DNA from 2 places in the Nonomuraea fuscirosea genome. Region 1 is predicted to be linked to the other one. Evidence: riboswitches for the same ligand, from Rfam matches in the RefSeq annotation. Region 1 holds a riboswitch; the other holds the start of a gene.
The links. A riboswitch is a leader RNA that binds a small molecule or an ion and turns the genes downstream of it on or off. The one in region 1 is predicted to bind thiamine pyrophosphate.
Positions count from the first base shown of each region.

Region 1 (5,659 bases):
CCGGACAACGTGCGTAGCTCCATCTTCAACAACCTCGACTCCCAGCAGCTCCCCCCGGGCTTCGTCCTGGAGAACCACAAGATGTTGCGCGTCCAGCTTCCGCACGAGGTGCTGGCCAAGCAGGGGTCCATGGTGGCCTTCCAAGGGCAGATGGACTTCGACTACGAGGGGTCGGGCGGGCTCGGGAAGTTGTTCAAGAAGGCCATGACGGGGGAGGGCGCCTCGCTCATGCGGGTACGGGGCGACGGGCTGCTGTATCTGGCGGACAATGCCGATGACATTCATCTGTTCTTTCTGGAGAACGAGGGGCTCACGGTCAACGGGCGTAATCTGCTGGCGTTCCAGCCGCAGCTCGGCTGGGACATCAAGCGGGTTCAGGGAGCTGGGGTGGCGGCCGGGGGGCTGTTCAACACGACGGTTACCGGGACCGGGTGGGTGGCGGTGACGACGCATGGGACGCCCGTATTGCTCGACGTGGCGCGGATGCCGACGTTCGCCGACGGGCAGTCGGCCGTGTGCTGGAGCACCGGGCTGGAGGTCGGGATCAACCGGACGATGAAGGTGGGGGCCTTGATCGGGCGGGGGAGCGGGGAGGCCATGCAGTTGGCGTTCAGGGGGCAGGGGTTCGTGTTGGTGCAGGCCAGTGAAGGGGCTCCTGTGCCGGCTCCGTCCGCTTGAGCGCCAGGCCCGCCGAGCCGGTTGGACAGCTAATTAGCTAATTGCCATAATGGCTTAGTGATGGACGTCGACCTGATCAAGGCGCTGGCCAACGACAAGAGGCTGCTGATCCTGGAGTGGTTGCGCGATCCCGTGCGTCACTTCCCGCCGCAGCGCGACGGCGATCTCGTACGGGACGGCGTCTGTTCGCTGTTCATCGCCGAGAAGCTGGGCGTGAGCCAGCCGACCTGCGGCGAGCACCTCAAGGTGCTGGCCAAGGCGGGGCTGGTTCGCGGCACCAAGATCAGGCAGTGGGTGTTCTACCAGCGCGACGAGGAGCGGATCGCCGCGGCGAAGGAGTTGTTGAGCGGTGAATGGTGAGCCGAACGGCGCCTACGAGCGCCTGATCGCCGACATGGACGCCGGCGGGGCGCGCTACCGGGTGATCGAGCACGCGCCCGAGGGCCGGACCGAGCTGGTCAGCGCCCTGCGCGGGCACGATGTGGCGCAGGCCGCCAAGTGCCTGATCGTGATGGTCAAGGTGGGCAAGAAGCAGACGCGCCACGTGCTGGCCGTCGTTCCCGGTGACGCCCGGCTCGATCTGCAGGCCGTCAAGGCGCTGCACGACGGCACGTACGTCTCCTTCGCCGGCAAGGAGAAGGCTGAGGAGCTGGCGGGGAGCGTGAGCGGGACGGTGCTGCCGTTCAGCTACGACCCGAGGCTCGAACTGGTCGCCGATCCGTCGCTGCTGGACCATCCCGAGTTGTACTTCAACGCGGGGCGGCTCGATCGTTCCGTGGCGTTGGCGACCGATGATTATGTGCGGCTGGCGGCCCCGTGGATGGCTAACATCACCGCCACGTAGTTCGGGGTCAGGCTGTGCAGCTGGGCACGGGGGCGGTGTTGGTGCCGGTCCAGGAGGCGAGGAAGCCGAACGCCGTCGACGCCCCCGGCGCGAGCTGCCCGTTCCACCCCGCGTTCCGTACCGTCACCGAGGACCCGTTCGCGCTCAGCGTCCCGCCCCACAGCTGCGTGATCCGCTGACCGTCGGCGAACGTCCACGCCACCGTCCAGGCGCTGACCGGCGCGGTGCCGGTGTTCCTGACGGTGACCTCGGCCTGGAAGCCGCCCTGCCACTGGCCGGTGCCCTGGTACGTGGCAGCGCACCCTCCAGAGGGCGGCGGCGAGACAGAGGTGCCCAGGGCCTCCACCAGAGCGGGGTACCACTTGTCGGACATCTTCTGGTCGCCCGCCGCGTTCGGATGCACCCCGTCGTACGTGTCGCTGCCGGTGCTGAAGCCCGTCCACTGGTCCACCACCGTGATCGGCGACTGCGGGGTGGTCGTGGCGGCGGCCCAGGCGGGGATGGCGTTGTTGAAGGTCACGGCGCGCTGGGCGCAGTCGGCGCAGCTGGAGGGGTTCATGGGGATGATCTTGGCGACGAGGATCTTCATGGCCGGGTTGCTCGCCCGCATCTGGTTCACCATCGTGGTGAACGCGCCGAGGATCGTCGCGGGGGCGATGTTGCTCCACACGTCGTTGGTGCCGAAGTGCATGAGCACCACGTCCGGCCGGGTGGCGGCGAGCCAGCCGGTCAGCAAGCCCTGGTTCGCCACATTGGTGGCCAGGTAGCCGCCGTGCCCCTCGTTGTCGCCGTCGTGCGCCACCCCGCAGCCCTGGGGCGGCAGGGTGCCGACGAAGTCCACGTTCGTGTGGCCGGTGCTCTGGAGGCGGTTCCACAGCAGGGCGCGCCAGCAGCCGGGGGAGCCGGTGATCGAGTCGCCCAGAGGCATGATCCTGATGGGGGCGGCGCTCGCCGTGGCCGTGGTGGCGAACAACACCGCCGCGGCCAGCGTCACCATCGCGGCCAGCACGGAGCCGATCCTGCGCATCGTCCGCTCTCCCGTCGTCAGCCTGCGCAGATCGTAGGACCGCGGGCCGCGCGCCGGGAAGGACGACGATCAGGACAGAAGCCTGACCTGGGGGTACGGATGTAAGTTTCAGCCGCGGACCACCGCGATGGGGCTGGGCGTGTGGTGCAGGAGGGCCTGGCTGATCGAGCCGAGCAACATCCCCGCGAGCTGCCCATGACCACGCGACCCCACCACCAGCAGGTCGGCGCCGGCGGCCGCCTCGCGGAGCACCTCGACCGGATGGCCGTGGACGACCTCCTCCACCACCTCGACGCCGGGATGCCGCTCCCGGTGCTCGGTCAGCGATTCCTTGAGCCGGTGCAGCGTGTCCTGCTCGCTGCCGCGGTCGGCCGGTGGGAAGCCGCCGGCCTGCGGCCAGGCCCACGCCTGGACGGCACGCAGCCTGGCCCCGCGCAGCTCGGCCTCGGTGAAGGCGAACTCCAGGGCCCGCCCGGCGCTGGGCGAGCCGTCGGTGCCGGCGACGATCTCGCCCCGGGTGAGCGAGGGGCGTTCGTGGACGAGGACGACGTTCGTCCGCGTGTGCGCCGCGACGCCGTACGCGACGGATCCGACGAGCAGGCCGCGCACGCCGCCGATGCCGCTGCTGCCCACGACCAGCAGCTCGGCCTCCTCGGAGGCCTTGATCAACGCGGTACGGGGATCGCCCGGCAGCAGCACGGCCTCCACCGGGACCTGCGGTGACTCCCGCAGGGCCCGGTCGCGGGCCGCCGCGAGCACGGTGTCGGCGCCCTCGCGCATCCACCGGGCGACCTCGGCGTAACGTACGGTGTCCTCCTCGCACACCCACTTGGGCACGGCGTGCGCCACGGTCAGCGGCGATCCGCGCAGCGCGGCCTCGGCGGCGGCCCAGCCGGCGGCCTCCAGGCCGGCGCGTGAGCCGTCCACCCCCACGATGATCACTGGTTCAGCTCCTCAGGACAGCGCGTAGCACTCGACCTCGGCGCGGCGGAACGAGATCCCCTTCGCTTGGGAGTCACGGACGCAGGCGCGCTCGGACTTGCTGAGCCGCAGCGTGCCGCAGACGGTCACGCCGGAGTAGGTGCGGCAGTCGAGTCGCCTGTCGGTGGTGCCGACGCGGTACATCTCCCTGACCGCGGCCCGGCACTTGGCCTTGCCCGTGTCGGCGTAGCGGCACTGGGCGATGAGAGTGTCGTACTGTTCCTGGCCGACTTCGTGCTGGTCCATGCCGTCTCCGGCGGCTGCGGTGGCGCCGGACGCGGCCATCACGACGAGTAGTCCTGCGACAGCAGCGAATCTCTTCATGTTCCCCCTGATGGGGACCGTACCGCTCAGGGCGATCGTCAAACCTCTGCGCCAGGTTTCGGGTGGGGGCGGGCGTGGGTACGATCATCGCCGTCCAACGCGGGAGCCCGGTGTGGACCGGGCTGAGAGGACGGCTGACAGCCGCCGACCGCCAGAACCTGCTCCGGGTAATGCCGGCGAAGGGAGTTTGCGCGATGAGCAGCGCGCGCTTTTCCAAGATCTACTCCGGTGACCTCCGTGTGCCGATGCGGCAGGTCCGGCTCTCCGACGGCTCGGCGGTGACGTTGTACGACACCTCGGGCCCCTACACCGACCCGTCCTTCGAGCCCGACCCGCGGCGTGGGCTGCCGCGCCTGCGCGAGTCGTGGATCGAGGCGCGGCGTGCGGCAGGTGAGCCGGTCACGCAGGTCGGCTGCGCCCGGCGCGGGCTGGTGACCAGGGAGATGGAGTTCGTGGCCGTGCGTGAGGGGGTGAGCGCCGAGTTCGTCCGGCAGGAGGTCGCGGCGGGCCGGGCCATCATCCCGGCGAACGTCAACCATCCCGAGTCCGAGCCGATGATCATCGGCCGGGCGTTCCTGGTCAAGATCAACGCGAATATCGGCAACTCCGCCGTCACCTCCTCCATCGAGGAGGAGGTGGAGAAGATGACCTGGGCCACCCGGTGGGGCGCCGACACGATCATGGATCTGTCGACCGGTGACGACATCCACGAGACCCGCGAGTGGATCCTGCGCAATTCGCCGGTTCCGGTCGGCACCGTGCCGATCTACCAGGCGCTGGAGAAGGTCAAGGGCCGGCCGGAGCTGCTGTCGTGGGAGGTCTACCGCGACACGCTGATCGAGCAGTGCGAGCAGGGCGTCGACTACGTGACCGTGCACGCGGGCGTGCGGCTGTCGTACGTGCCGCTCACCGCCACACGCAAGACGGGGATCGTCTCGCGCGGCGGCTCGATCATGGCGGCCTGGTGCCTCGCGCACCACCGCGAGAGCTTCCTGTACGAGAACTTCGCCGAGATGTGCGAGATCCTGGCCGGCTACGACGTGTCGTTCTCGCTCGGTGACGGGTTGCGGCCGGGATCGATCGCCGACGCCAACGACGAGGCCCAGTTTGCCGAACTGCGCACGCTGGGGGAGCTGACCGGCATCGCGCGCGAGCACGACGTCCAGGTGATGATCGAGGGGCCTGGTCACGTGCCCATGCACAAGATCAAGGAGAACGTCGACCTGCAGCGCGAGCTCTGCGACGACGCGCCCTTCTACACTCTGGGCCCGCTGGTGACCGACGTCGCCCCCGGCTACGACCACATCACCTCGGGCATCGGGGCCGCCATGATCGGCTGGTTCGGCACCGCCATGCTCTGCTACGTCACCCCCAAGGAGCACCTCGGCCTGCCCGACAAGGACGACGTCAAGACCGGCGTGATCACGTACAAGATCGCCGCTCATGCCGCCGACCTGGCCAAGGGGCATCCGCGGGCGCAGGAGTGGGACGACGCGCTGTCCGACGCGCGCTTCGAGTTCCGCTGGGAGGACCAGTTCGACCTCTCGCTCGACCCCGACACCGCCCGCGCCTTCCACGACGAGACGCTGCCGGCGGCGCCGGCCAAGACCGCGCACTTCTGCTCGATGTGCGGGCCCAAGTTCTGCTCGATGCGGATAAGTCATGACATCAGGCAGGCGGGTTTCGAGGAGAAGGCAGCCGAGTTCAGGAGGCTCGGCGGCAACCTCTACGTGGAGTGATGATTTGTCCAATGTCCGAAAACCCGGGCCGGCCTGAGGCCTGGACAAAGATCGGCTGAGGGTCCG
Region 1 is NZ_CP109074.1:8,516,218-8,521,876, reverse strand. Features, by position in the region: gene OIE67_RS38715 (AIM24 family protein) at 10-678, shown strand; gene OIE67_RS38710 (ArsR/SmtB family transcription factor) at 739-1,038, shown strand; gene OIE67_RS38705 (YbaK/prolyl-tRNA synthetase associated domain-containing protein) at 1,028-1,522, shown strand; gene OIE67_RS38700 (cellulose binding domain-containing protein) at 1,530-2,549, opposite strand; gene OIE67_RS38695 (universal stress protein) at 2,658-3,491, opposite strand; gene OIE67_RS38690 (hypothetical protein) at 3,504-3,854, opposite strand; TPP riboswitch at 3,944-4,056, shown strand; gene thiC (phosphomethylpyrimidine synthase ThiC) at 4,049-5,593, shown strand.

Region 2 (5,659 bases), 2.2 Mb from region 1:
CGCCTCGCTGGAGCTGCTGCAGGCCAGCGCGCTGGTGCACGACGACGTGATGGACAAGAGCGACCTGCGCCGGGGCATGCCGTCCGCGCACCGCCGCTTCCAGGCGATGCACGAGAACTCTGGCTGGCACGGGTCGGCGCAGCAGTTCGGCGAGGGCGCGGCGATCCTGCTGGGCAACCTGCTGCTGATCTGGTCGGGCGAGATGTGGCGGGCCTGCGGGCTGCCGCGCGAGTCGCTGGAGGCGGCTCAGCCCGTCCACGACCACATGCGCACCGAGCTGATGTGCGGCCAGTATCTCGACCTGCTGGAGCAGGCGCACGGGGAGAACTCGTTCGAGTCGGCGCTGCGGGTGGCGCTGTACAAGAGCGGAAAATACTCGGTGGAGCAGCCGCTCAGGCTGGGCCTCGCGCTGGCCGGGCGGGAGCTGGCGCCGTGGATGGACGAGCTGTGCGCCGGTTTCGGGCAGCGGGTCGGGATCGCGTTCCAGCTGCGTGACGACATCCTCGGGGTCTTCGGCGACCCGGCGCAGACGGGCAAGCCCGCCGGCGACGACCTGCGGGAGGGCAAGCGGACGATGCTCGTGGCTCGCACCCTGGCCGCGGCCTCGCCCGCCGAGGCCGGCAGCGTGCGCCGGCTGCTCGGCGATCCCGCGCTGGACGAGCGCGGGGTCGAGACGCTGCGGCAGATCATCGACGACACCGGGGCGCTGCGGGAGTGCGAGGACCTGATCGGCGACTACCTGGGCGAGGCGCTGGCGGCGCTCGACTCGGCCCCGGTCACGGCGCAGGCGCGCGCCGCGCTCACCGACCTGGCCATCGCCGCCACATCCCGCAAGACCTGACGACCAGCCCGCCGGCCCGCCGGCCGACCAACCGACCAAGCGGTCAGCAGGCCACCTGCCGGCCTGCGCCGGTCAGCCGGTCGCCCGCCGGTCGTCAGGCTGTCGAGAGGCGCTTGGCGAACTCGGCGGCGGCCGCGCCCGGGTCGTCGGCGTCGGTGATCGCGCGTACGACCACCACCCGGCTCACCCCGTGGGACATCACCTCGTCCAGGTTGGCGAGATCGATGCCGCCGATCCCGAACCACGGCCGCGAGGTGCCCAGCGACGCCGCGTGCCGCAGCAGCGGCGGGCCGGGAGCGGGACGGCCGGGCTTGGTCGGCGTGGGCCAGACGGGGCCGCAGCAGAAGTAGTCGACGCCCTCCTCCACGGCCGCGGCGGAAGCCTCGGCGGCGGAGTGGGTGGACCGTCCGATGACGATGTCGTCGCCGAGTATCTCTCGCGCGACCGTCACAGGAAGGTCGTCCTGCCCCAGGTGGAGCACGTCGGGCCGGGCGGCGTACGCGACGTCCGCCCGGTCGTTGACGGCCAGCAGTTTGCCGTGCCGGTCGCAGGCGTCGCGGAAGACCTCGAGGAGCGCGAGTTCTTCGCGCGCCTCCAGGTTCTTCTCCCGCAGCTGGATGATGTCCACGCCGCCGGCCAGCACCGTGTCGAGGAACTCCGCCAGATCGCCGCGGTCGCGGCGGCCGTCTGTGCAGAGATAGAGGCGCGCGTCAGAAACCGAGGGCTTGGGCACGCCGCTTGACCTCGGTATGACGGCCGGCCCTGATCGCCTCGATGGGCGATCCTGGCAGCGACTCGTCGGGGGTGAAGAGCCAGCGCAGCGACTCGACGTCGTCGTAGCCGGCATCCTGCAACACGGTCAGGGTGCCTGGCAGGCCCTTCATCACGTCCTTTCCGTCGAGGAACACCGCGGGCACCTGTGGCCCGCCGCCGCCCCGGCGTACGCCGAGGAGCTTGTGGTCCTTCAGGAGTTGCTTGGCCCGCCCGATCGAAAGGTCAAGGCGCGTAGCCACTTCGGGGAGCGTGAGCCACTCGTCTACGAGCTGGTCGGTCTCCCGGTCGATCTGTGCAACAGAAAGCGTCACGAAACCACAACTACCACATGGCGTGCTTGCTCAAACAACACAATCCCGTAGAGAGACTTGTGGATCTACCAGGCGCTCCGTGTCCAGGCGGTGGCCGGCGTCGATGATCCGCCGCCCCTGTACGAGGTCGCGCGGCCGGTCCACGGCCAGCACGGCGGCCAGGGTGTCGTCCGCGGTGAGCCAGACGGCCGACCATTTGCCCTCGGGCTCGCCCCGGTAGACGAGCCGTTCGCCCGCCGGATGATGGCCGGCGTACTGGATCATGTGGCCGAACTGCTCGGACCAGAAGTAGGGCACCGGGTCGTAGACCGCCTCCTCCCCCAGCAGCGTCGCGGCGGCGACGTCGGGGGCGTTGAGCGCGGTGTCCCAGTGTTCCACCCTGAGCCTGGTGCCCCAGCGGCGCGACCACCAGGCGGCGCAGTCGCCCACGGCGACGGTGCCCGGCAGCGAGGCGCGCAGGTGCTCGTCGGTGACGACGCCGTTGTGCAGGTCGATGTCGGCGTCGGCCAGCCACCCGACGGCGGGGCGCACGCCGATGCCGGTGACGACCACGTGGGCCTCGACGAACTCGCCGCCCACCAGCCGCACGCCGCCCTCGTCGACGGCGTCCACCATGGCGCCGAGGCGCAGGTCGATGCCGTCGTACCAGGGCACGGTGCGCGCGCCGATCTCGGCGCCGACGGCGGTGGTCAGCGGGGCCGGCGCGCTCTCGATGACCGTCACCTCGCATCCGGCGCGGCGGGCCGCGGTGGCCACCTCGGCGCCGATCCAGCCGGCGCCGATGATCGCGACGCGGGCGCCGGGGACGAGCACGGCACGCAGCTCGTGAGCGTCGTCGAGGGTGCGCAGCACGTGCTGGAGGCCGTCGCCCGGCAGCCTGATCGGCTCGGCGCCGGTGGCGATGACCAGGCCGTCGTAGCCGATCTCGCCCTCGGTGGTCTCCACGACGCCGGCCCGCAGCGACTTCGCGCTGACGCCCGGCCAGAAGTCGACCTCCAGGGCCTCGAGGTCGGTGTCGACGAAGCTCGTGTCGGCGTCGCCCTTCAGCACGGCCTTCGACAGGGGCGGGCGGTCGTAGGGCCGATGACGCTCCTCGCCCATCAGCGTGATCCGGCCGCCGAATCCGCGCCCTCGCAGGGCCTCGACCGTACGCAGCCCGGCCAGGCCCGCTCCCACCACCACGACATGGTTCACGTTCATGACCATAACGGGGGCGGTGCGCGGCCGCCGCACCGAGGCCGTAGGCTGTGCACGTAAGACGCGCGGGAGTCCGGCCGTTCACCGGGCTGAGAGGAAGGCTGCTACGGGCCTTCGACCGCAAGACACCTGATCCGGATCATGCCGGCGAAGGGAGCGCAGGTGGATGTGATCGTGGGCGGCGGGGTCGTCGGCCTCTCCGTGGCGTGGCGGCTGGCCCGCGCGGGGCGGCAGGTCACCGTGGTCGATCCGGCGCCCGGGCGGGGCGCCTCCTATGCCGCGGCGGGGATGCTGGCCCCGGTCAGCGAGGTGACCTACACCGAGGCGCCGCTGCTGCGGCTCGGAGTGGCGTCGCTGCGCCGCTGGCCCGCCTTCGCCGCCGAACTCACCGAGGACGCCGGGCTCGCCGGCTCGAAACCAGGTGAAGATCGCGATGCCGGGCCGGGCGCCGGTGCCGGGCGCGCGAGCCCGGGGTCGGGCGCCGGTATCGGGCTCGCCGGTGACGGCGCGGCGGGCGGCGATCCGCTCGCGCTGGATCTGCGCTCCGAGGGGACCCTTGACGTCGCGTTCGGGGCCGACGACCTGGCGGCGCTGGACGAGCTGGCGGCGTTCATGGACAAACTCGGGCTGCCGGTCGAGCGGCTCACCGGGCGCGAATGCCGCCGCCTGGAGCCCATGCTGGCCCCGTCCGTGCGTGGCGGGCTGCTCGCGCCCGGCGACGCCTGGGTGGATCCGCGCCGGGTGACGGCGGCGCTGCTGACCGCGCTGGAGCGGCGCGGCGCCGAGGTGGTGCGGGCCCGCGTCACCGAGCTGCTGCGTGAAGGCGACCGGGTCACCGGGGTACGCCTCGCGCCGCCGGAGCCGTACGGGACCGGAAATGGCGGGACCGGGAACGGCTGGACCGGGAACGGCGGCGGGCACGGCGGCGGGCACGGTGAGGTCAGACCGGGCGCCAGGACGGAGACCGGAGCGTGCACCACGGCCGGCGCCAGGACGGGCAGCAGGGCGGCGACCGGAGCGGAGACCCGGGCGGAGACCAGCGCGGACATCAGGGCCGAGCGGGTGATCCTGACCGCCGGGGCGTGGAGCGGCGAGCTGGCCGAGGTGCCGGTGCGGCCGGTCAAGGGTCAGATCATGCGGCTGCGGTCGCCGCAGCCGCTGCTGAGCCGGTGCGTACGCGGCACCGTGCACGGCTCATCGGTCTACCTGGTCCCCCGGGGCGACGGCGAGCTGGTGGTCGGCGCCACCCAGGAGGAGATGGGCTTCGACACCAGGGTCACCGCCGGCGGGCTGTACGAGCTGCTGCGCGACGCCAGGGAGCTGGTTCCCGGCATCACGGAGCTGGAGGTCGCCGACGTGGTGGCGGGGCTGCGGCCGGGCACGCCGGACAACCTGCCGGTCATCGGCCCCAGCGGGACGCCGGGGCTGACGTTCGCGACCGGGCACCACCGGGGTGGAGTGCTGCTCGCCCCGCTCACGACGGCCATCCTGCTGGGCGAGGAGGGCGAGCTGGCGGCGCTGTGCTCGCCGGAGAGATTTCAGGGAATTTCATGATCGTTACCATCAACGGGGCCGCGCACGAGGTGGCCGACGGCACCACCGTGGCGCAGGCCGTACAGACATTGACCTCGGCCACCACCGGCGTGGCCGTGGCCCTGAACGACGAGGTGGTCACCCGCAGCGCCTGGGAGACGACGGCGCTCGGCGACAGTGACCGCGTGGAGATCCTGACGGCGGTGCAAGGTGGATGATCTGATCATCGCCGGGGAGAAGTTCTCCTCCCGGCTCATCATGGGAACCGGCGGCGCGCCCTCGCTGGAGGTGCTGGACCAGGCGCTCGCCGCGTCGGGCACCGAGCTGACCACGGTGGCGATGCGGCGGCTCGACCCGGGCTCGCGCGGCTCCGTGCTCGACGTGCTGCGCCGGCGCGACATCAAGGTGCTGCCCAACACGGCGGGCTGCTTCACCGCGGGCGAGGCCGTGCTGACGGCCCGGCTGGCCAGGGAGGCGCTGGGCACGGACTGGGTCAAGCTGGAGGTCATCGCCGACGAGCGGACCCTGCTGCCCGACCCGATCGAGACGTTCGACGCGGCCGAGCGGCTGGTGGCCGACGGGTTCGTGGTGCTGCCGTACATCGGGGACGATCCGGCCCTGGCCCGGCGGCTCGAGCAGGCCGGGTGCGCGGCCGTGATGCCTCTGGGCGCGCCGATCGGCTCGGGGCTGGGCATCCGCAACCCGCACAGCATCGAGCTGATCGTGGAGGCCGCCTCCGTCCCGGTGATCCTCGACGCGGGCATCGGCACGGCCAGCGACGCCGCGCTGGCGATGGAGCTGGGCTGCGACGCGGTGCTCCTGGCCACGGCCGTCACCAGGGCGCAGCGGCCCGACCTCATGGCGGCGGCCATGAAGGGCGCGGTCGCGGCCGGGCGGCTGGCCCGCCAGGCGGGGCGCATCCCCCGCCGCCGCTACGCCGAGGCCTCCTCCCCGACGACTCCGTAGGCCACGAGCCGACGTCCCCGTAACCCCGCCAGCCGAC
Region 2 is NZ_CP109074.1:6,271,793-6,277,451, forward strand. Features, by position in the region: gene OIE67_RS28580 (polyprenyl synthetase family protein) at 1-841, shown strand, start outside; gene thiE (thiamine phosphate synthase) at 936-1,574, opposite strand; gene OIE67_RS28590 (Rv2175c family DNA-binding protein) at 1,552-1,926, opposite strand; gene OIE67_RS28595 (NAD(P)/FAD-dependent oxidoreductase) at 1,957-3,120, opposite strand; TPP riboswitch at 3,179-3,296, shown strand; gene OIE67_RS28600 (FAD-dependent oxidoreductase) at 3,286-4,677, shown strand; gene thiS (sulfur carrier protein ThiS) at 4,674-4,874, shown strand; gene OIE67_RS28610 (thiazole synthase) at 4,867-5,622, shown strand.
Region 2: linked by a shared signal. The riboswitch ahead of OIE67_RS28600 (FAD-dependent oxidoreductase) and the one ahead of thiC (phosphomethylpyrimidine synthase ThiC) in region 1 are both predicted to bind thiamine pyrophosphate.